Regions from separate parts of the Zymobacter palmae genome, predicted to be linked through region 3. Evidence: predicted binding sites of a transcription regulator. Region 3 holds the regulator's gene; each other region holds the start of a gene.
The links. The regulator LexA, encoded in region 3, represses DNA repair genes until DNA is damaged. The targets are predictions, from matches to a motif close to TACTGTNTANNTANACAGTA.
Positions count from the first base shown of each region.

Region 1: a site for LexA is predicted at 4,794-4,813, ahead of ruvA (Holliday junction branch migration protein RuvA). Genes of this name have one in related genera too.
Region 2: a site for LexA is predicted at 3,915-3,934, ahead of dinB (DNA polymerase IV). Genes of this name have one in related genera too.

Region 1 is NZ_AP018933.1:1,577,267-1,584,054, forward strand. It holds gene tolA (cell envelope integrity protein TolA) at 1-714, opposite strand, end outside; gene ZBT109_RS13820 (hypothetical protein) at 1,260-1,496, shown strand; gene ZBT109_RS07090 (lysozyme inhibitor LprI family protein) at 2,129-2,524, opposite strand; gene ybgC (tol-pal system-associated acyl-CoA thioesterase) at 2,640-3,044, opposite strand; gene ruvB (Holliday junction branch migration DNA helicase RuvB) at 3,056-4,075, opposite strand; gene ruvA (Holliday junction branch migration protein RuvA) at 4,072-4,728, opposite strand; gene ruvC (crossover junction endodeoxyribonuclease RuvC) at 4,878-5,417, opposite strand; gene ZBT109_RS07115 (YebC/PmpR family DNA-binding transcriptional regulator) at 5,414-6,163, opposite strand; gene aspS (aspartate--tRNA ligase) at 6,269-6,788, opposite strand, start outside.
Region 2 is NZ_AP018933.1:1,074,016-1,080,803, forward strand. It holds gene ZBT109_RS04725 (ribonuclease J) at 1-1,165, opposite strand, end outside; gene purU (formyltetrahydrofolate deformylase) at 1,369-2,214, shown strand; gene dinB (DNA polymerase IV) at 2,832-3,890, opposite strand; gene ZBT109_RS04740 (histone-like nucleoid-structuring protein, MvaT/MvaU family) at 4,410-4,784, shown strand; gene ZBT109_RS04745 (FlhC family transcriptional regulator) at 5,451-5,975, opposite strand; gene ZBT109_RS13755 (flagellar transcriptional regulator FlhD) at 5,972-6,328, opposite strand; gene ZBT109_RS04755 (histidine phosphatase family protein) at 6,520-6,788, shown strand, end outside.
Region 3 is NZ_AP018933.1:2,112,566-2,119,353, reverse strand. It holds gene topA (type I DNA topoisomerase) at 1-1,856, shown strand, start outside; gene ZBT109_RS09475 (DUF6586 family protein) at 1,856-2,302, shown strand; gene ZBT109_RS09470 (DMT family transporter) at 2,552-2,884, shown strand; gene ZBT109_RS09465 (HAD-IIB family hydrolase) at 3,007-3,765, shown strand; gene ZBT109_RS09460 (hypothetical protein) at 3,981-4,232, shown strand; gene lexA (transcriptional repressor LexA) at 4,543-5,169, opposite strand; gene ZBT109_RS09450 (hypoxanthine-guanine phosphoribosyltransferase) at 5,588-6,169, shown strand; gene ZBT109_RS09445 (lysylphosphatidylglycerol synthase domain-containing protein) at 6,241-6,788, shown strand, end outside.

The DNA of each region.
Region 1 (6,788 bases), 540 kb from region 3:
TTCCTGCGCCGCCTTCTCAGCTTTCGCTTTAGCGTCAGCATCCGCTTTGGCTTTTTCCTGCGCCGCTTTGTCAGCTTTCGCCTTAGCGTCAGCATCTGCTTTGGCTTTTTCCTGCGCCGCTTTGTCAGCTTTCGCTTTAGCGTCAGCATCCGCTTTGGCTTTTTCCTGCGCCGCTTTGTCAGCTTTCGCCTTAGCGTCAGCATCCGCTTTGGCTTTTTCCTGCGCCGCCTTCTCAGCCTGAGCTTTAGCCTCAGTATCGGCTTTAGCTTTTTCCTGCGCCGCCTTCTCAGCCTGGGCTTTAGCCTCAGCATCGGCTTTAGCTTTTTCCTGCGCCGCTTTGTCAGCCTGAGCTTTAACCTCAGCATCGGCTTTGGCTTTTTCCTGTGTCGCTTTTTCAGCCTCAACGTTTACTTCAGGCTGGGCCACGGCAGGGACTTCTGGCACATCATTCTCCTCTGCCGCTTTGGGGGCAGGAGACGGTGTTTCCTTGCGTGCATTGGGTGCCGCCTGTGAAGCAGGCGCACTCCGATCGGGCTGCGGCACACCGCTATCGACGCCCACCAGCGTAGCCTGTACTAGCGGCTGCGGTGGCTCAGCATCCGATGGAAAATTCCAGTGAACGGCCAGTGCGGTGAAAAGAGCACCGTGCAGTCCCAGCGCCAACAGAATCGGCACGCCCAGTCCTGAGCGGCCTGTAGAACGTCTGTCCTTCATTTCCGAGTCCTTCGTACACGGCCTGTCATCCATTCGATAGCCCCTACAATAGCCGCATTCCTGACTGCAGATCGACTACAGCCATAAAAATCGTAGCGCATACAACGGACTCGTGACATGGCAGCGATAGGTATCATGGTAGTCGTGCAGAGCATAGCCGCACCAGCCCAGCATATGTGAAATAATGAAGAACGCAAAACGCATTTCATCCTAAATTGCTGTTAATCATGCGCTTTCAGAAGGCTTTCTGAAAAGACAGTTGTCTCAATGTGACCATATTGTGAGAAATCGCTCGCAAAAATAGCCTGTCTAGCGCGGTGAGAAACAAAGAGAAGCCGACATCATAATGACCGAAGAGGTTCGCTGTGACGCTAAGGTGCATGGTCAAAGAATAATAGCGATAGCCCAGACCTCATACTGGTATCGTGCGTCCCAGAGCACAACAGCATGCATACCCATGCGAACATCACTCACCATTCCAGCACACGCACTACCTCAAGGCTCCCGCCCACACTAGACATGCCTTTGATTGGCGATAGACACAAATGTTCATTACCCACAACACGGGAAAATGCTTAACACTTCTGCTGCGGGTGCTGCGGGTGCTGCGGGTGCTGCGGGTGCTGCGGGTGCTGCGGGTGCTGCGGGTGCTGCGGGTGCTGCGGGTGCTGCGGGTGCTGCGGGTGCTGCGGGTGCTGCGGGTGCTGCGGGTGCTGCGGGTGCTGCGGGTGCTGCGGGTGCTGCGGGTGCTGCGGGTGCTGCGGGTGCTGCGGGCACGATGATAGCCTTCAAAGGAAGGCGCAAGGTATTTTATCATCATACAATAATAAGCAGGCAGCCCCATTTATAACATTAAATTGTAATCACATCACAACACCTTCCCCCCTATTATTTTCATATCTATTCACTTTCCATTGATATCAAAACAACACCAACTTTTATCTAATAATCATAATCATTTGCCGCAATATAGGTTTTATAACTTATTTACCCTTATATTTTCTCATGTACGGAATTATCGCGGGGTATGGGTATGGGTATGGGTATGGGTATGGGTATGGGTATGGGTATGGGTATGGGTATGGGTATGGGTATGGGTATGGGTATGGGTATGGGTATGGGTATGGGTATGGGTATGGGTAATATTTAATTCATCATTGATAAAACACAAACGTCAGTCATGACAAATTAAAACCGCCACTGCATCTCGGTTATATGCCATTGTCATGGTGCAAAATATACGACGAGACAGTCCTCCACATGGGTAATATTAACGATTCCCAGCAGCATTATTACCACTATAAAAAGCCATTATTGTCGTAGTATTAAAAGGCGTTCCATTATTCCACTACCAATTTTAAAATACAGAACGCCAATTAGAGAGTCATTCTCAGAAAAATAACAATAAGAGAGATTAGTCAGCAGAAAAGGTACAGTTCACGCCCCCTTCAGGGCAGTTCTGCATCGCATCAAGCGCAACCGTTCGCTGACGGGAAGCCCCCGCGAGACAGTCGGTATAACTCATGGCATAGAGGGAGCCACCACGACCGGCATAGGACTGAAACTGGCAGTCGGCTTCTTGATACTCACGCCAGCGCTGCTGGGCCGTTTCAAGCAACTGGCGCTGGGCTACATCAGAGGTATGCTTCAGCACCGCTGAATAGGAAGCGCTCAAGGTGCTTTCTGCTTGACGGTAGTCGGCATAGGCACAGGCATTCATTTCAGCCTGAGTTTGAGCATCACCGCACTCGAGCGCTTCAACCAGGTGCAGCGGCATGAGAATCAGCAGTGCAACAGCAAGTGCTTTCATTGGAAACACCTTCCACACGGTTCGCGCAACGCCACTCAACCGTCAACAGGCGATAAGAATGACTACTGCCACCTTACTACCGACACTGCCAGACGATGTCAACTACAGCAGAACGCTATGCGGAAGGGGCAACGGCCGCCTGAAAGTGGTCGGGAAGCCGCATGGGGCGCTGGGTGTCCGCGCTAATGCAGGCAACATGCACCTGCCCTTCGCACAGGCATTCGCCGTCTTTTAGCACTCGCTGCGTGAAGGTAATGCGCGTGCGCTGACAGGCCGTAACGGAGGTTTCGACTACTAGCGGGTCATCAAGCATGGCCGGTCGCAAATAGCGACATTCCAGTCGACTAACGACCAGCTGTACCCCTTGTGCCAAAAGCTCACCCTGCTGAAGATTCAGATCCCGCAACCATTCCGTACGCCCACGTTCCATAAAGCGTAGGTAGTTGGCATAGAACACTATACCGCCCGCATCGGTATCTTCGATGTACACACGGATCGGGCATTCGTTAACATGGCTCATCCGCCGTCCCCCTATTCTGACGCGTCGCAGTCGGTCGGGTCGATTCCGAAGTGAAGATAGGCCTGCCGCGTGACCATGCGGCCTCGAGCCGTTCTCAAGATGAAGCCTTGCTGGATCAGATAAGGCTCAAGCACATCTTCAATGGTATCGCGCTCTTCGCTGATCGCGGCAGCCAAGCTATCGACCCCGACTGGCCCACCCTCAAACTTGTCGATCATGGTCATCAGCAACCGACGATCCATATGATCTAACCCGTGACGATCCACATGCAGCATATTCAGCGCCTGATCGGCAATGTCGGCGTTGAGGCGCCCATCACTGCGTACTTCCGTGAAGTCGCGTACGCGACGCAGCAGGCGATTGGCGATACGGGGGGTGCCGCGCGCACGGCGTGCAATTTCAGCGGCGCCTTCCTCATCGGCATCAACGCCAAGCAAACGTGCAGAGCGCGATACGATATGGGTTAGATCCGCAACGTTATAGAATTCCAGCCGCTGTACAATGCCGAAGCGATCGCGCAGTGGCGATGTTAGCAGACCAGCACGGGTCGTCGCGCCAACCAGCGTAAACTTGGGCAGGTCGATCTTGATTGAGCGCGCAGCGGGCCCTTCTCCAATCATGATATCGAGTTGGTAGTCTTCCATCGCCGGATACAGTACTTCTTCGACGGCGGAAGACAGGCGATGGATCTCATCAATGAACAGTACATCGCCCGGCTCCAGGCTGGTCAGCATGGCCGCCAGATCGCCGGCCTTTTCGAGCACCGGCCCGGACGTCGACTTGATATCGACGCCCATCTCTTCAGCGATGATGTTAGCTAGCGTGGTCTTGCCTAAGCCTGGAGGACCAAAGATCAAGGTGTGATCCAGACTGTCACCTCGACGGCGTGCGGCCTGAATGAAGATATCAAGCTGCTCGCGCACGCGCGGCTGGCCGACATAGTCGCTGAGCTGGCGCGGGCGAATGGCATGATCAAGCCGCCCTTCTCGAGGCAGCTCGTCAGCGGCGATTAGTCGATCGGACTCAATCATGAGCGCGTCCCTCTAGGCGTGCTGCCCGAGATTTTACGCGTCAGCGCCTGCTTGATCAGTGCCTCGGTGGAATCCGCCGCATCCAGCCCATTCAGCATTCGCGCTGCTTCGGTAGGCTTATACCCTAATGCGATCAGCGCCGCCTCGGCATCGGCATAGTGATCGGAAGCCACATCCGGGGGCGCAGCATCTTCATCAAGCGCCGCCAACATGTCTCCTCCCTGCGGCACCCCCATCTTGAGCTCAGGCCACTTTTCAAGGCGATCACGCATTTCAATGATCAGACGCTCGGCAGTCTTTTTGCCGACACCCGGCAATTGGGTCAATGCTTTGGTGTCGCTATCCAGCAGACAGCGCACCAGCTGGGCACGGTCCATCCCCGACAAAATCGCCAGTGCCATGCGTGGCCCTACGCCGGAAATTTTGATCAGTTCACGGAAAAGGCGTCGTTCGGTGTCATTGCTAAAGCCGTACAGCAGCTGCGCATCTTCGCGCACCACCATATGAGTGAACAGTACCGCGGTTTCTCCCAGCACAGGCAGCGCCAGAATGGTATTGATCGGCGCTTCGACTTCATACCCTACGCCCTGTACATCAATCACTACCAGCGGAGGCTGCTTTTCGATCAGAATGCCACGGAGCCGACCTATCATGAGCGTCCTCGTTCATCGGAAAAAGAGAATAACGGGCAGGAATTACCACGCTTATAGCATGCACTTACTGTACATCAATACATGGCATCAATGAAGGCAGATAATATAGGCGTGCTATGCAGGATAGCCCTTTCCGCGAAGTATTACGCTCAGGGCTGGTAGTGGCGCCAGCTACTGCGGCTGCCTTGTCGACGGGTGGGCGCACTGCCGCCTCGTCGCACCAAACCACGCTGGGTATAGAAATGAGTCAATGCAATGGCCAACGCATCTGCCGCATCCGATTGAGGCAGTCCTTCAAGGCGCAGCGTGGAAGCTACTAGCCGTTGAACGGCTTCCTTATCGGCACCACCGTGCCCAGTCACACACTGCTTAACGAGGCGAGCGGCATACTCATGAACAGGCAGTCCATGATTAGCCGCACAAACGATCGCACTGCCACGAGCCTGCCCCAGCTTGAGCGCAGAGTCAGGGTTCTTAGCCATGAAGACCTGTTCAATGGCGACTTCTGCCGGTACATGGCGCGCAATAATATCGCTGACGCCGGCATAGACCTGCGCTAATTTCTGCGCCAGCGTATCCGCCTGAATGCGAATATAGCCGCTATCGATGTACCGCGGCGAACCGTGGCTGACGTCGATGACGCCAAATCCGGTGCGCCGCGATCCAGGGTCGATACCCAGTATGATCACTCGAGCTCCGCGAGGATGGCGTCGTCGAAGTCAGCGTTGCTGTATACGTTCTGGACATCGTCCAGATCTTCCAGCATATCAACCAGTTTGATGATCTTGGACGCAGTATCGACGTCGCTGATCTCGCTGTAGTTATCGGGGAACATGCCCACTTCACTGTCTTCGGCTTTCAGTCCCGCCGCTTCCAGTGCGTCCTTGACGTCGCCGAAGCTCTTGACGTCAGTTGCAACGTCGATGGAACCATCATCGTTGATGATGACGTCTTCGGCACCCGCTTCTAGCGCCGCTTCCATGATGGCTTCTTCATCGCTGCCCGCCGGGAAGCTGATGTTGCCGCGACGCGTGAACATGAACGCTACGGAACCCGAGGTCCCGAGGTTACCGCCGTTCTTGGTGAACGCGTGGCGAACTTCGGAAGCCGTACGGTTGCGGTTATCCGTCATGCATTCGACCAGTACCGCAACGCCCGCTGCACCGTAACCTTCGTAGGTCAGCTCTTCCATGTTGTCGGCTTCGGTATTGCCGGCACCACGGTCGATGGCACGCTGCATGGTGTCTTTGGTCATATTGCTAGACAGGGCTTTATCGATCGCAGCGCGGAGACGCGGGTTAGCGTTCGGATCAGCACCACCCTGACGCGCCGCGATGGTCAGCTCGCGAATCAGTTTGGTAAAGATCTTACCGCGCTTGGCATCCTGTGCTGCCTTGCGGTGCTTGGTGTTAGCCCACTTACTATGGCCTGCCACAGCTACCTCCTCGAAATGAATGAAAAGGGGTCACTCACCCTGTCGGTCGTGACCCGAAGTGGCACCGGCAACGTCCCCGGTGCCTAACCAATGACGCTATGTCGCTCAGGCGTCGCGCTTACGCAGACGCAGGTTGAGTTCCTTGAGCTGAGCCTCGCTGACTTCTCCCGGGGCATCGGTCAGCGGACATGCTGCACTCTGCGTTTTCGGGAAAGCGATAACGTCACGAATCGTGCTGGCGCCCGTCATCAGCATGACCAGACGGTCAAGACCAAAGGCCAGACCACCGTGAGGCGGCGCACCGTACTGGAGCGCATCCAGCAGGAAGCCGAATTTCTCTTCTGCTTCTTCTTCGCTAATGCCCAGCACTTCGAATACCGCGCGCTGCATATCCTGTTCATGGATACGGATGGAACCACCGCCCAGTTCTGTACCGTTCAGCACCATATCGTAAGCGCGGGACAGTGAATCGCCCGGGTTAGCACGGAATTCTTCCACGGAGCACGCCGGTGCAGTGAACGGGTGGTGGCACGCGGACAGTTTGCCGCTGTCGTCTTTTTCGAACGTTGGGAAGTCGACAACCCACAGCGGCGCCCAGCGCTGCGTGTAGAGGTTCAGATCTTCA
Region 2 (6,788 bases), 1.0 Mb from region 3:
GCTGCGGTTCGACCCAGGTGTAGAACGTGCGTAGCTCATCCTGTGCGGGATGGCCCGAGGCGTGCAGGGTGGGAATGTGCTGTTCATCAAGGACATTGATGTCGCGTAGGCGTAGTGCCTTGCATACGGCTCCGATCGCTTCTTCGTTGCCAGGGATGATCTTGGACGAGAAGATGACGCTATCGCCCGGTTCAAGGTCAAGGTCGCGGTGTCGCTGTTGGGCCATGCGGGCCACGGCTGCCTGTGGTTCGCCCTGACTGCCCGTCGCCAGTACCAAAACTTCTTCTTTGGGCAGATAGCCGACATCCTTCATGGGAACGGGCGTCGGGAAGTCGGTGAGGTAGCCCAGTACGCGTGCAATCTGAATCATGCGCTGCATGGCACGGCCCGCAATGGCGATGCGGCGCCCGCAGGCCTGAGCGGCCTGCGCCGCTGCGTGGATACGGGCCAAATTGCTGGCAAAACAGCTGACGACCACCCGCCCTTTGCATTGTGCGATGGTGTTCTTTAGCGTTTCAGCAACGACGGCCTCGCTAATGGAATGCCCCGGTTCCATCGCGTTGGTGGAGTCGCCTACGACCAGCGATATAGGGGCCAAGGCGCGGAAGACTTCCTCGCTGCTGGCCGGCCCGAGCAGTGGCGCAGGGTCGATCTTCCAGTCGCCAGTGTGCAGTACGCGATGCGCTGGCGTGGTTAGCAGCAGCGCACAGCTTTCGGGAATGGAATGGGTGACCGGCAGCGAGCGCAGGGTGAATTCACCTGCTTCGAAGGCTTCGCCAGGCTGGAATGTCTTGATGGCATGCGTCGAAAGACCGCGCTCCGAGAAGCGGTAGCGCAGCATGGCGGCGACTAATGGCGTGGCCCAGATCGCGCACCCCCAGTGCGGCCAGAGCCATGTGATGGCACCGATATGATCTTCGTGGCCGTGCGTGATGACGAGTGCGTCAGGCGTGATGCCTTCCTTGACAAGAGGTGCGATATCCGGCATCTGAACAGGGGTGCCCGGTAGGTCCTTTCGCAGCGCCATACCGCAGTCGATAGCCACCCAGGACGACGCATGGCCGTAGAGCGTCAGGTTCATGCCTATTTCGCCGCAGCCTCCCAGAAAGAGGATATCGAGCGGTGGGCGTTGACGTGGACGTATCTGTACCTGAGGTCGGTTCATTGTGCTGTCTATCGGCAAAGGGTGTTCCAATATACCTGACTCGGCAGGTTCCGGCAGCATTGATTGCCCGTACGCAAGTGCGGGGATATTCGTTACACTTTATGTAAGGTCGCCAGAAGCAACGGCTTATAGAAGCATTGCTCCTTGCACAACATCAATGTCATGGATCGTTGATCCCGTTTATTTCGCAGGCCTTGTTCATCATGTCTCATACCTATCGCTTGATCGTTTCCTGTCCTGACCGTGTGGGTATCGTTGCGCGCGTTTCTGGTTTTATTGCCGAACACGGCGGCTCCATTCTCGAAGCGGCTCAGCACTCCGATGTCATCGAAAACCGTTTCTTCATGCGCTACGAAATCGCATTCGAGTGCGATGCTGAGCATATCCGTCAGGGCTTTGCCCCCATTGCCGAAGAGTTCGGTATGAAGTGGCGTTTGCATGACGTGGCCGAACGCCCGCGCGTTGTCGTGATGGTTTCCAAGATGGCGCACTGCTTGGTCGATCTGCTGTACCAGAATGCGACAGGTGAATTGCCGGGCGATATCGTGGCCGTCATTTCCAACCACGACGACCTGCGCGGAATGACGGAATGGCATAATATTCCCTTCCATCACGTGGCAGTGGACAAAGACAACAAGCAACCTGCTTTCGACAAGGTTGCTGAACTGGTCGACAGCTACAACTGCGATACATTGGTGCTGGCGCGTTACATGCAGATTTTGCCGCCGGTGCTGTGCGAGCGCTATCGTGGCCGAGTCATCAATATTCATCATAGCTTCTTGCCGTCCTTTGTGGGTGCGCGTCCCTATCACCAAGCCTATGATCGTGGTGTCAAACTGATCGGAGCTACCTGCCACTACGTTACGGAAGTGCTGGATGCGGGTCCCATCATCGAACAGGATATTCAGCGTGTAACGCATACCTGCCTGCCGGATGATCTTGTCCGTTTGGGGCGCGATGTCGAACGCCGCGTGCTGACGCGCGGTCTGCATTGGCATCTCGAAGACCGCGTACTGTTGAACGGTAATCGTACGGTTGTATTTAGCTAACACCCTCGCGTTTGCTGTTACGGGTCGCGCAAGGTAAAAGAAGAGAAGGCGCCACGGTGGAATGCTTCACAGTGGCGCCTTCTCTGTCTGTCTTGATGCTGACATGGTTGCGTCGACCTTGTTCGAAAAATGACGTGTGTCACTGCTCAACCTCTTTTCATTTCTCTTCCATAATATCTATCCGTGCATACTGCCTAATGGTCGACGGCCTAACGCTATTTTCTTTTGTTGGTTCGGATTTCGTTCGTACAACATTTTTAACTGAGAAACTCTCTGTCGAAGGAGGATCTGGTGGGTAGTAGATCGGCTGTATCTGATGACTGAGGAGCGTTACTTGCTTCGTTATGGTGCGGAGCGTGATATGTCATACGTGCAGCAACGCCCAGAGGCTATGTGGTAGCTTCGTGAGCGAAAGTAAAGGCGGCAGCATGGATTGGTATTGAGCTAATGAGTTATGCCTATCCCTATTCCTATATAAAAAGGTAAACAGACTGAATGGCCGACGTTTTTTGTTGAGTCAGTTGATCTTCGTTTTCTCGGCAGTGCAGTAACCTTTACTTATATATAGGTAAATAATAAAAGCGTTTATGAAGTGATGAATAGTGCAGAGTCGTCTCCTATGCGCCGCCCGTAGGGAACAGCGATAGCTGATGGGGATCATCCTGTTCCGCTAACCGTACTCCCACGCCTAACAGTCTCACCGGGCGGCTGCGGCGTTGCCAAGCCTGCTCGAACAGTTCGCGAAAGCGGCTATCGGTCATCTGGTGATCCAGCGTTTCCATGGTGGTGTGAGTGAAGTCGTCAAAACGAATCTTGACGAAGAGCTTGCGCAGGCGAGGGGAGCCGTGATGAGCGACGCGCTCCTGCAGGCGTGTAATCAGTAGTTGAAGTGCTTGCCAGCAGTCATCTTGCCCGATGATATCCTGAGGGTAGGTGGTTTCGACGCTGATGGATTTGCGGACATGTACGCTTTCCACCGGGCGTTCATCTACTCCACGGGCAAGTTCATAGAGGCGCTGACCGAACCGCCCAAATCGATCCAGCAATATGGACAGAGGCACATCGCGCAACTGCAAGCAGGTGGTGATGCCCATGTCTTCAAGACGACCGCGAGTGCTGGGGCCGACGCCCGGCAGATACCGGACGTCAAGCGCTGCGATGAAGTCATCACATTCGCTGGGAGTAAGCACGAACAGGCCGTCGGGTTTTCGCCAATCGCTGGCAATCTTGGCGAGAAAGCGGTTGGGAGCAACACCCACCGATACTGTGATACCGGTGCGGGCCTTGATGGTGTGTTTCAGCCATTGCGCCATCCAAGTGCCGCTTCCCTTGAAGCGCTCGACATCGCTGATGTCCAGATAGGCTTCATCGAGCGACAGCGGTTCGACGATATCGGTGAGCTCGTGGAAGATGGCCTGGATCTGGCGTGACACGGCACGGTAGCGGGGAAAGTCTGGACGAATGACCTTGAGCTGAGGGCATAGGCGTAGAGCGTGAGCGGTCGGCATGGCAGAGCGAACACCGTAGCGACGGGCGACATAATTGCTGGTGGCGATAACGCCGCGCTGGTCGGCCTGGCCGCCGATGGCAATGGGCACGTTGGCCAATGACGGGTTGTCGCGCATTTCTACGGCAGCATAAAAACAATCACAGTCGACATGCAGTATCTTTCTCATGATGACCACGGTTTTTTAAAAAGAAGGTGTATATATAACCAGTATCCGGTAATAGCGGTATCATGGCAAGACGCTTTGGCGAAGGCAGTAGGGAAAAAGTTATAATAAGGTATCGAGTAGTAAGTTTCTGTGATTGCCGTTGTGGCTGCATATCGAATCAGGGAAAGTAAGTGGTTATGTGTTCCTTGATGAAAATAGATCAATGTTGGACTGATGCTCAAAAAGTGAGGATGGAATTTCAAAAAAGTACAACCGGGATTTTGTCAGGATTTTGAAAAATGCATTAAGAGAAGCTATTCTTGATTGCATGCAGGAGATTCCTGTCATAAATTTAGGAAGTACACTAGGCGAAGTCAGAAATTATGCTGTATACTTCTCCTCGCCCTGAACGAAGTTGCAGATATACGTACCGCATGTTGGTGTCATTACGTACATTGATATGAAGGCTACTTTGCTTCTCTGCCCTATCGTTCGACAAGATTCCGATTAGTGAATGTCCCCTTTTTCTGGAGTAACGCTATGTCCCTGCTTACTGATTACACGCTTAAACAGCAACAGATCGAACAACTCAAAACTGAACTGCAGAAACTCGAACAAGACGAACGTCTTAAAAACGAGATCGAGTTCAAAAACCGTCTTGAAGCACTGATGAAAGACTACGGTAAAAGCGCTCGCGACGTCATCGCTACGCTGGATCCGCGCGGTGAAGTTGCTAACCGTGAAGCAACCAAAGGCGGCAAAGCGGCAGGCACTCGTCGCAAACGTAAGCTGAAAGTCTACAGCAACCCGCACAATGGTGAAGTCATCGAAACTCGCGGTGGCAACCACAAGCAGCTGAAAGAATGGAAAGAGCAGTACGGCAGCGACGTTGTCGAAAGCTGGCTGCAGAGCTGATTACCTGTTTAAGGTAATCCCTGCTCAAAAAGAGACCCTGCATTGCAGGGTCTCTTTTTTTATGCAATATCACTCCGTCTCGTTTCATCAGTAGGGTGTTCTATTCAACGCACTGCTATTACGTTCTACCTGACACGAGAACATAGCGTTATGCTATTTATGCATCAGAGAGAGGATAAGCGCTATTTAATCTGTATCGATCATTAACGATACCTGCGGACTTATGCCTATGCGTTGCGTATGGCAGATCCGCATGGTGTGTTGTGTAATGGTGCAATTGAGGCAACGCGTACGCCATTAACATAAGAGAAGGCTAAGGTTATGGTGATATGTGCATAGGAGATCTAAATTTGCAGTGCCTCGCCACGTTTCTTGACATATCTCAAGATAAATCAGCTCACCCATATGTCACTTCCTGCCTTTAGCGCTTATTGCTTGCCTAGTTATCGTTGTGGCGTGCATTTTCCTGCGCTTTCAATTAAGGCTTAAATTCTTGCACATTCCTTTTCCATGTACCATTCACCGTTGCTTAATAGCGTTCCAGCCATAGGTATCGCCACAGGACTTTCTCTTAAAGATGGTCATGAGGGGTGCAATAGCGCGTAATGGGACGGTGCCCCTTGGGGATGCCCGCTTAAAAGGGAAGGGCGCCGTTATTAGCGTGGATTATGTGTGTAGTTGTTTTGAACGGTGTCGATAGCCCGCATGTGAGGGCGTATGGCAGATACCACAGGTAAAGTTGTTGCTGGGTTGATAAGCGGCACTGATATAGCAGGCCTGGCAGCGGTGGCAGGGTGTCAGCTGCAGTATCTGGCTGCGGCAGAAGCGCAGCAGTGTCCATGCGCGTGCCATGCTTAATAGCGTCTCGCTGTCGTCGAAGCAGGCCAGCTCTGACAGATAGTGGCGATAGGCGGCAGTCAAACGCTCGGGTGCGGTCAGCTTAGTCCTCATCAGGTCGACATAGAGGTTGGCGAACAGCGAGGCGTGAATGTTGGGACGCCACTGCAGGAACCAGTCTGCTGAGAAGGGCAGTACACCTCTGGGCGGGCGTTGGCCTGTATGCTCAATGTACATGCGGCGTAGCATGGGGACACTCAACCCCGTTTCCAGCGCAATGATGCTAACGGGGGTATTCAGCTCGACGAATTGCAGGGCCACCTGTGTTTGGTGGCAACGGCGTAGCAAGCTCATGTCGCGTCTCCCCACAGTACATCAAGTGTTGCATTCTTGCCGTGCTCATGGTGGCGCTGAGAGGCTTTCAGAATGGCGGCGTGGGCACGGTGCGCATCCACCAAGTGAGCGGGTGCCTGCAGTCGTTGTCGGAGCTGATCGGCGTTGGTGATGGTGAAATCGCACAGCATGCGGTGTGTATTGCTGAGATTGACTAGCTGATGGCTATCGAGCGAGACCAATAGATCAGCGATCTCTTCACTGATATTGAAGACATAGCGTGCCTTCAGTGGATCGGTAAGCAGCTGGTGCTGCAGCATGGAAAGGTAATGAAAATTAAATGAAATGATCTCGTGTTGTACCGACATGAGCATGGCATGTGGCTCCTTTGTTATGGTGCGAGATGGTGGCATGCCATAAAAATGGCATGCTGACAGTCGGTCTTTCTGTTCATGCCCCCAAGGGTGATATGCTAGCGTTGAGTCTATGAACCTAGGGGTGAGCTGCCTCGTTGAGAGCAGCTTTCCAGATAGTGCGTTGATGGTTAAGGAATACCCTGCTTGTGATGTCATCATTACCGAGTTTGTCCCCCCTCCCTTTTATATTCGTCCGCCACGGTGAAACGTTTTACAATTTTGAAAAACGCGTGGCAGGAAGCCGCAACGTACCGCTGACTCCGAAAGGGGAAGCGCAGGCCTTGAATGCGCGTCAGGTGCTCACGGATATCGCTGACCCTTTCGTGGTTTCCAGTACGCTGGATAGGGCAATCAAGACGGCACGCATCGCGATGCCGGATCATGAGCCGATGACGTTGGCGGGGCTATGCGAGCGCGA
Region 3 (6,788 bases):
AGACACTGTCGCGCATCGCGGGGCTGTACGATGCGACTCTGGCGATCACCAAGCGTGAAGACCGCCCGACGTCCAGCAAGCCCGGCGCTCCCTTTATTACGTCGACGTTGCAGCAGGCGGCAAGTGGTCGCTTAGGCTTTTCGGTCAAGAAGACCATGATGCTGGCTCAGCGCTTGTATGAAGCGGGCTATATCACGTATATGCGTACCGACTCCACCAACCTGTCACAGGATGCCGTGGAGCAGGTGCGTGATCATATCGCTGCTGAATATGGCGATGCGTACCTTCCCGACGCTCCCGTGCGCTATTCCAGCAAGCAGGGCGCACAGGAAGCGCACGAGGCGATCCGCCCGACCGACGTGAAGCGTGCGACCTCGCAGCTGAGCGGCATGGAACGTGACGCGGAACGCCTCTACGAGTTGATCTGGCGCCAGTTCGTGGCCTGCCAGATGGTGCCTGCGCGCTATCTGTCGACGGCGCTGACCGTAGATGCCGATGGCTACACACTGCGTACGCGCGGCCGCGTACTGAAGTTCGACGGTTATACGCGCGTGCTGCCGCCGAGCAGCCGCAGTGCGGAAGATCAACAGTTACCGGACATCCAAGAAGGCACGGCGCTGACGCTGGATGGTCTCGACCCTGAGCAGCACTTCACCAAGCCGACGGCGCGCTACACCGAGGCCAGCTTGGTCAAGGAGCTGGAAAAACGCAGCATCGGTCGCCCATCCACTTATGCGTCGATCATCTCGACCATTCAGGATCGCGGCTACGTGCGGCTGGAGAACCGTCGTTTCTACGCCGAGAAGCTGGGCGAAATCGTGACCGACCGCTTGGTCGAGTCTTTCCAGGATCTGCTTGATTACAGCTTTACCGCGCGTATGGAAGGCAGCCTAGACGGTGTCGCCGAAGGCCAGCGCGACTGGCTGCAGTTGCTCAATACGTTCTATGGCGATTTTAAGGCCGAGCTCGACAAGGCCAGCGGCGATGACGGTATGCGCCCCAATCAGCCGGTCGATACCGATATCAAATGCCCGGACTGCGGTCGTCATATGCAGATCCGTACGGCATCGACAGGGGTCTTCCTTGGCTGCTCCGGTTATAACCTGCCGCCCAAGGAACGTTGCAAAAAGACCATTGACCTGCTGCCAGGTGAAGAAGCCGTAGCGGCGGATGCCGGTGATGAAGCCGAAACGGATGCACTGCGCGCCATGCACCGTTGCCCTATTTGTGGCACGGCGATGGACAGCTATCTGGTCGACGAACACCGCAAACTGCACGTCTGCGGTAACAGTCCTGATTGTGCCGGGTATGAAATCGAACACGGCAGCTTCCGCATCAAAGGTTATGAAGGTCCGACGCTTGAATGCGATAAGTGCGGATCGGAAATGCAGCTGCGTGCTGGGCGTTTCGGCAAGTATTTTGCCTGCACCAACGATGACTGCAAGAACACGCGCAAGCTGCTGAAGAGCGGTGAAGCGGCACCGCCGAAGATGGATCCGATTCCGATGCCGGAACTGGCCTGTCAGAAGGTGGAGGATCACTATGTCCTGCGTGATGGGGCCAGTGGCCTGTTCCTCGCCGCGAGCCAGTTTCCTCGCAAGCGTGAAACGCGGGCACCGTTGGTGCTGGAACTGCAGCCGCATCGCGAAACGCTGCCTGAAAAATACCACTTCCTGCTGGATGCGCCTGTGGCCGATCCGGACGGTCGTCCCGCACAGATCCGCTTCTCGCGTAAGAGCAAGGAGCAGTACGTGATGACTGAAGACAACGGTAAGGCTACCGGCTGGCGCGCCTCTTTCGTCGACGGGCGGTGGGTTGTAGAAGATAAGCGTAAGCCGGCTAAGAGTGCGAAGTGATGGATATTGATCCGTCACGCCGCACCCAGCGCTTGATGTATGATGCTGAGCTGTTGGCATCGCACGCCCTGTCGCTGGACGGGGCGCTGCAGCAGGCCTGTGAATCCGGAGCGCTGGTATTGGCCGAGCAGAGCCTAGCAGCGCTGGTGGCCGAACTGGCGGCGCCCCAATCGCTCGACGCTGGGCCGTGGCAGCAGATGCTAAACGCGCTGCCCGACACACTTCAGGAACGACGTCTGCTGGAGCGTGCATTGCTGACGGCGAACGGTGAGTTGTATGCGCTGTATCTTCGCTTAGAACAGCGGCGTACGGGGCACATCCCGGCAACGGTAGGGTTAATCGCCACCACGCTGTCTGTGGGTGAACGTGTAGCGCAGCTCAAAGATCAGTTAGTCGCATTGCGTGTGCTGGCCAATGGGTTGCGGGAGTCATCGCGCTTCTGCTGAGATGTCGCTCAAGAACATGGCGCTGGGCCGCTGACGTGGCTTGGCACTTCGTAGGTGTCTGTTTATCAAGGCGCTTGCCGTACGGCTTTATCAAGTCGCTAGGGTGAGCGCCTTGAACGTTTGTGTCGGGTAGTTTCTCTTCATCAACATGTAAGACACACCGCGTTAGAGTGGTGAACGCGCATTCCCTGTATCACCGTAATAGGGTATGAAAGGGCTGTTATGACCATCGCTGAAGGAGCATTCGTCATGCAAGGGTGGCTGTTTCTAGTGGTTGCCGTAGTGGCGGAAGTGATTGCAACGTCTGCGCTTAAGGCCAGCAACGGTTTTTCGCGTTTGTGGCCTTCAGTGCTGGTGGTCGTGGGGTACGGTTGCGCCTTCTATTTCTTGTCGTTGACGCTTCGGTATTTGCCGCTGGGTATTGCCTACGCCGTCTGGGCGGGATTGGGGGTAGTGCTGACCACGCTGATTGGTTGGGCACTTTTCCAGCAGAAGCTGGATGCCGCAGCGCTGATCGGTATAGTACTTATTCTGGCAGGGGTGATGGTCATGAATACGTTCTCTTCCGTTCAAGCGCACTGAGCGGCCGGAAAACAATCGCATGGTGCTCTCTATGCACATGCAGGGTTGCCGACGGAGAATATAGCGCGCGATCGTGGGCGGCTACCTTCCTTCTCATCCAGTACGACTTATCAAGGAAAATCATGCGTTACGCTATTTTTGATATCGACGGTACGATCAGTCAGGCGGGGCAACCGATTTCATCTTCCGTCGCCGAGGCGCTGTTGGCGCTGCGCGAACACTATCAGGTGGTTTTCGCTTCCGCACGGCCTGTGCGCGATATGCTGCCGCTGCTGCCAGATGAACTGCATGACGCTGTGATGGTGGGGTGTAATGGTGGGATGGCGTGGCAGCGCGGCGAGTTTATGATCAATGAAAAATTCGACGCCGACAGTGCGGCAAGCATGCTGGGGTGGCTGGATAATGCCCGTGCGGCCTATGTAGTGGAAAGTCACTGGCAGTACGGTTTCTCGCCCATCGCGCATGATTTCCACGACTATGTGCGTTCACTGAACGTCACGTTCCCTCCCGCCGAGCGCGATACAGTGATGGCGCAAGGGGTTAACAAGATCCTGATTCTCGATATGGCGCTGCGGGAACCGCTGTTAGAGTACCTGAGTGCTCAGCCCTTCAATGTCGTCGAAAAGCTCCACCGTTTCGATCACTGCTTCGATCTGATGCCCGGTCAGACCGATAAGGTGAATGCGCTGGATCGGCTGGCGATTGCACCCGAGCAGGCGATTATCTTCGGCAATGACCTTAACGATCAGGCCATGCTGGCCCGCGCAGCACACTCGGTCGTTGTGGGTGAATTCCAGCCGGCCACACCACCTCATCAGCGTGTCGCGTTCGACGAGGTAGCACAGGCCATCACCGCGCTGGCTGACAAGGTCGCGGCTTGATTCGTATCAGCGCTGAACTGTCGAGAAAATGGTAGGGGTATCTGCGCCTATCTACTGGAATATGAAGGCATCACGGTGCTAACGCACCGAGCATGGTGCTGCGGTATTCTTGCGCCTCGCCTGTCGCACGGGCTGCGCTGTCGTGGTACCCTGTGGTCAGACAACGACCATGGCGCTAATCGCTATGGTCGTTTTTTTACCATGAGAGGTGATTCATGATCGACAATGCGATTCTCGAGATCGTAGAGCTTCCAGACGGTGAGGTCGTGCTTCGTTCTACCGATAGCGATGATGAAGCTCCTTTGGTTAGCATTCGATTTTCCGAGCAGGCGCTGGAGCTGCTGCAGCGAAGCCGCTTCGATGTCGCACGGGAAATGATCGACCACGCTATCACGCGTTCGATGCTGTGGGACGGTGACGATACGCTGAGTGAGCAGGACGAAGAAGAGTCGGTGACCGTGCATTAATAAAAGACTGTTTCATAACCTAAGTGATCGCTTTTACCCTTTCTGAAATAGAAGGCTTCTACCGCAATGTTGTGGTTTGAAGGCCCTTCAATGACATGGGTATTGGCGTTATGGAACATGCTCTAAGCAGGTTGCACGATGAGCCGCGCTCAGTAGATAGTGTGCGGGAGTGCCTAGGGGGCGAATCCTAGGTCATGCCGATGATCACCATGATCGGCGCGGCACAGAATAAAAGAAAGGCGGGCAGGCCGATTCACACGGCCTGCCCGCCTTTTGTGTACCTATCTACGGCTAGACGTATCGCGAGGGATCAGTGCAGACCCTGATCGCCGCGGATGACGCCGACCCCGATACCTTCGATTTCCAGCGCATCGCGGGTGACATCCACCTCAATCGGTGCAAAGTCCGGGTTCTCTGCGATCAGGCGAACATGATTGCCCTGACGCTCGAAGCGTTTGACTGTTACGTCATCGCCCAGGCGAGCCACGACGATTTGGCCGTTGTGCACGTCCTGCGTCTTGTGCACCGCCAGCAGGTCGCCATCCAGAATGCCAACATCTTGCATCGACACCCCTTTGACGCGCAGCAGATAATCCGCGCGTGGCGAGAAGAAGTCTGGCGACAGCGGGCAGTAGCGGTCGACGTGTTCGGTGGCGAGAATAGGGCTACCCGCCGCAACCTGACCTACAATGGCCAGCGTATCGGTCGGTGCCGCTTCGTCGCGCTTGATGATGCGGATGCCGCGTGACGCGCCCGCGATCATTTCGATCACGCCCTTGCGTTTCAGGGCGCGCAGATGTTCTTCGGCGGCGTTGGCAGAGCGGAACCCCAGCGCTCGCGCAATCTCTGCCCGTGTAGGTGGATATCCCAGCGTATCGAGCGTCTCGCAGATGAAGTCAAAGACTTCCTGCTGGCGACGAGTGAGTGGTTTCGTCATGACAGGCCTTGTCGTCTTGGATGAAATAATATCTCTGTGATTATATCCAGTGTATTCTGCCACGCAAGTCAATTGCAGCATACGGCGCGTTATGGGGTAGAATAGTCGCCGCACGGGAATGGGGCGCGTTTTGTTCTCATGTGGCATGCGTGAACTTCAGTTCGGCACGAGGCTTCTTTTCTTTGGATCAGAGGGAAAACGTGCCGCCGGGAAAACCTTCCGGGCAAACGCGTGTCCGAAGGACTGTGTATCCGCGCCATCGGCATACCGCCAGCAGCGATAGTGTGCTTGCTCAGGCGGTGCGCCCGCTGTCTCCATGTGCTTCGCTCGTCACCTGACCTGGCTCCGGCTTCGTCAGGTGTTCTGTTTTCGGCATGGTAGTGCCGTATCCCACTTACATTTGAACAAGACTCTGGCAATGCAAGACGATCCGATTTTTGATTCTCATCGCCACGTGCAGGATATGAATGCGCTGATGGCGCAGGCTGACTGTCTGGTCACGCAAGAAGAAGTGGACGCCGCACTCGACGCCATGGCGACGCGCATGACGGAAGTGCTGGGTGACAAATTGCCGCTGTGCTTCTGCGTCATGAACGGTGGCCTCATCACGACGGGTCACTTGCTGACGCGTCTCGGCTTCCCGCTTGAAATCGATTACCTGCACGCGACGCGCTACCGCGGCAAGACCAGCGGTGGGGAATTGTTCTGGCGCGTTTCCCCCGAGCGGCCGATGAAAGGACGTCATGTGGTCGTCATCGACGATATTCTCGATGAAGGTGCCACGCTGGCGGCTATTCTGGAGTACTGCCGCGAAGCGGGTGCTGCAAGCGTCTCCTCTGCGGTGCTGGTCGACAAGAAACATGATCGCAAGGCCGTGCCGGGTCTGAAGGCCGACTTCTGCGGTCTGGAAGTCGAAGACCGTTACGTGTTCGGCTTCGGCATGGACTACAAGGGCTATTGGCGCAACGCGCCGGGTATTTTCGCGCCCAAAGGGCTATAAGGGCGCTTGCCCATGAGCGTGCGCAGTGAGGGCGCTTCGACCGTGACTTTGAATGTGAGGCCTATCTTTCAATGAGCAATCTGTCGAAGCTGTCGAGCCGTCTGATGAAGTATCGCCACCAGCTGGGGGTAGCCCTGATCGTGGCGATCTTCATCGGCGCGGTGTATGCCTGTTGGTCGATGGTCAGAAGCATTAATCTGAGCCAACTGCATGCGGCGCTGATAGCCGTGCCGCCACAGTGGATTGTGGGGGCCGTGCTGGCAGCGGTCGGCAGCTATGTGATGCTGTTGGGCTATGAATGGTCGGCGACGCGCTATGCTGGCGTCAGCGTGCCGTCGAGAGCGCTGGTCATGGCGGGTGTATGCGCATCAGCAGTGGGCAATGCGATTGGGCTGTCAATGCTGTCGGGCGGCGCGGTGCGTTATCGGCTCTACTTTCCTCACGGCATAGAACCGGCCGACGTGGCGCGTATGTCGGCATTCGTCAGTCTAGCGCTGGGCTGTGCGTTGCCACCACTGGCCGCTGTTGCGGCGCTGATTCACGTCGATGCGGCCGCGCAGGCACTGCACCTGTCACGCAGCTGGGTTATTGGCATAGGCATTGCTGTGCTGGTGGGCTA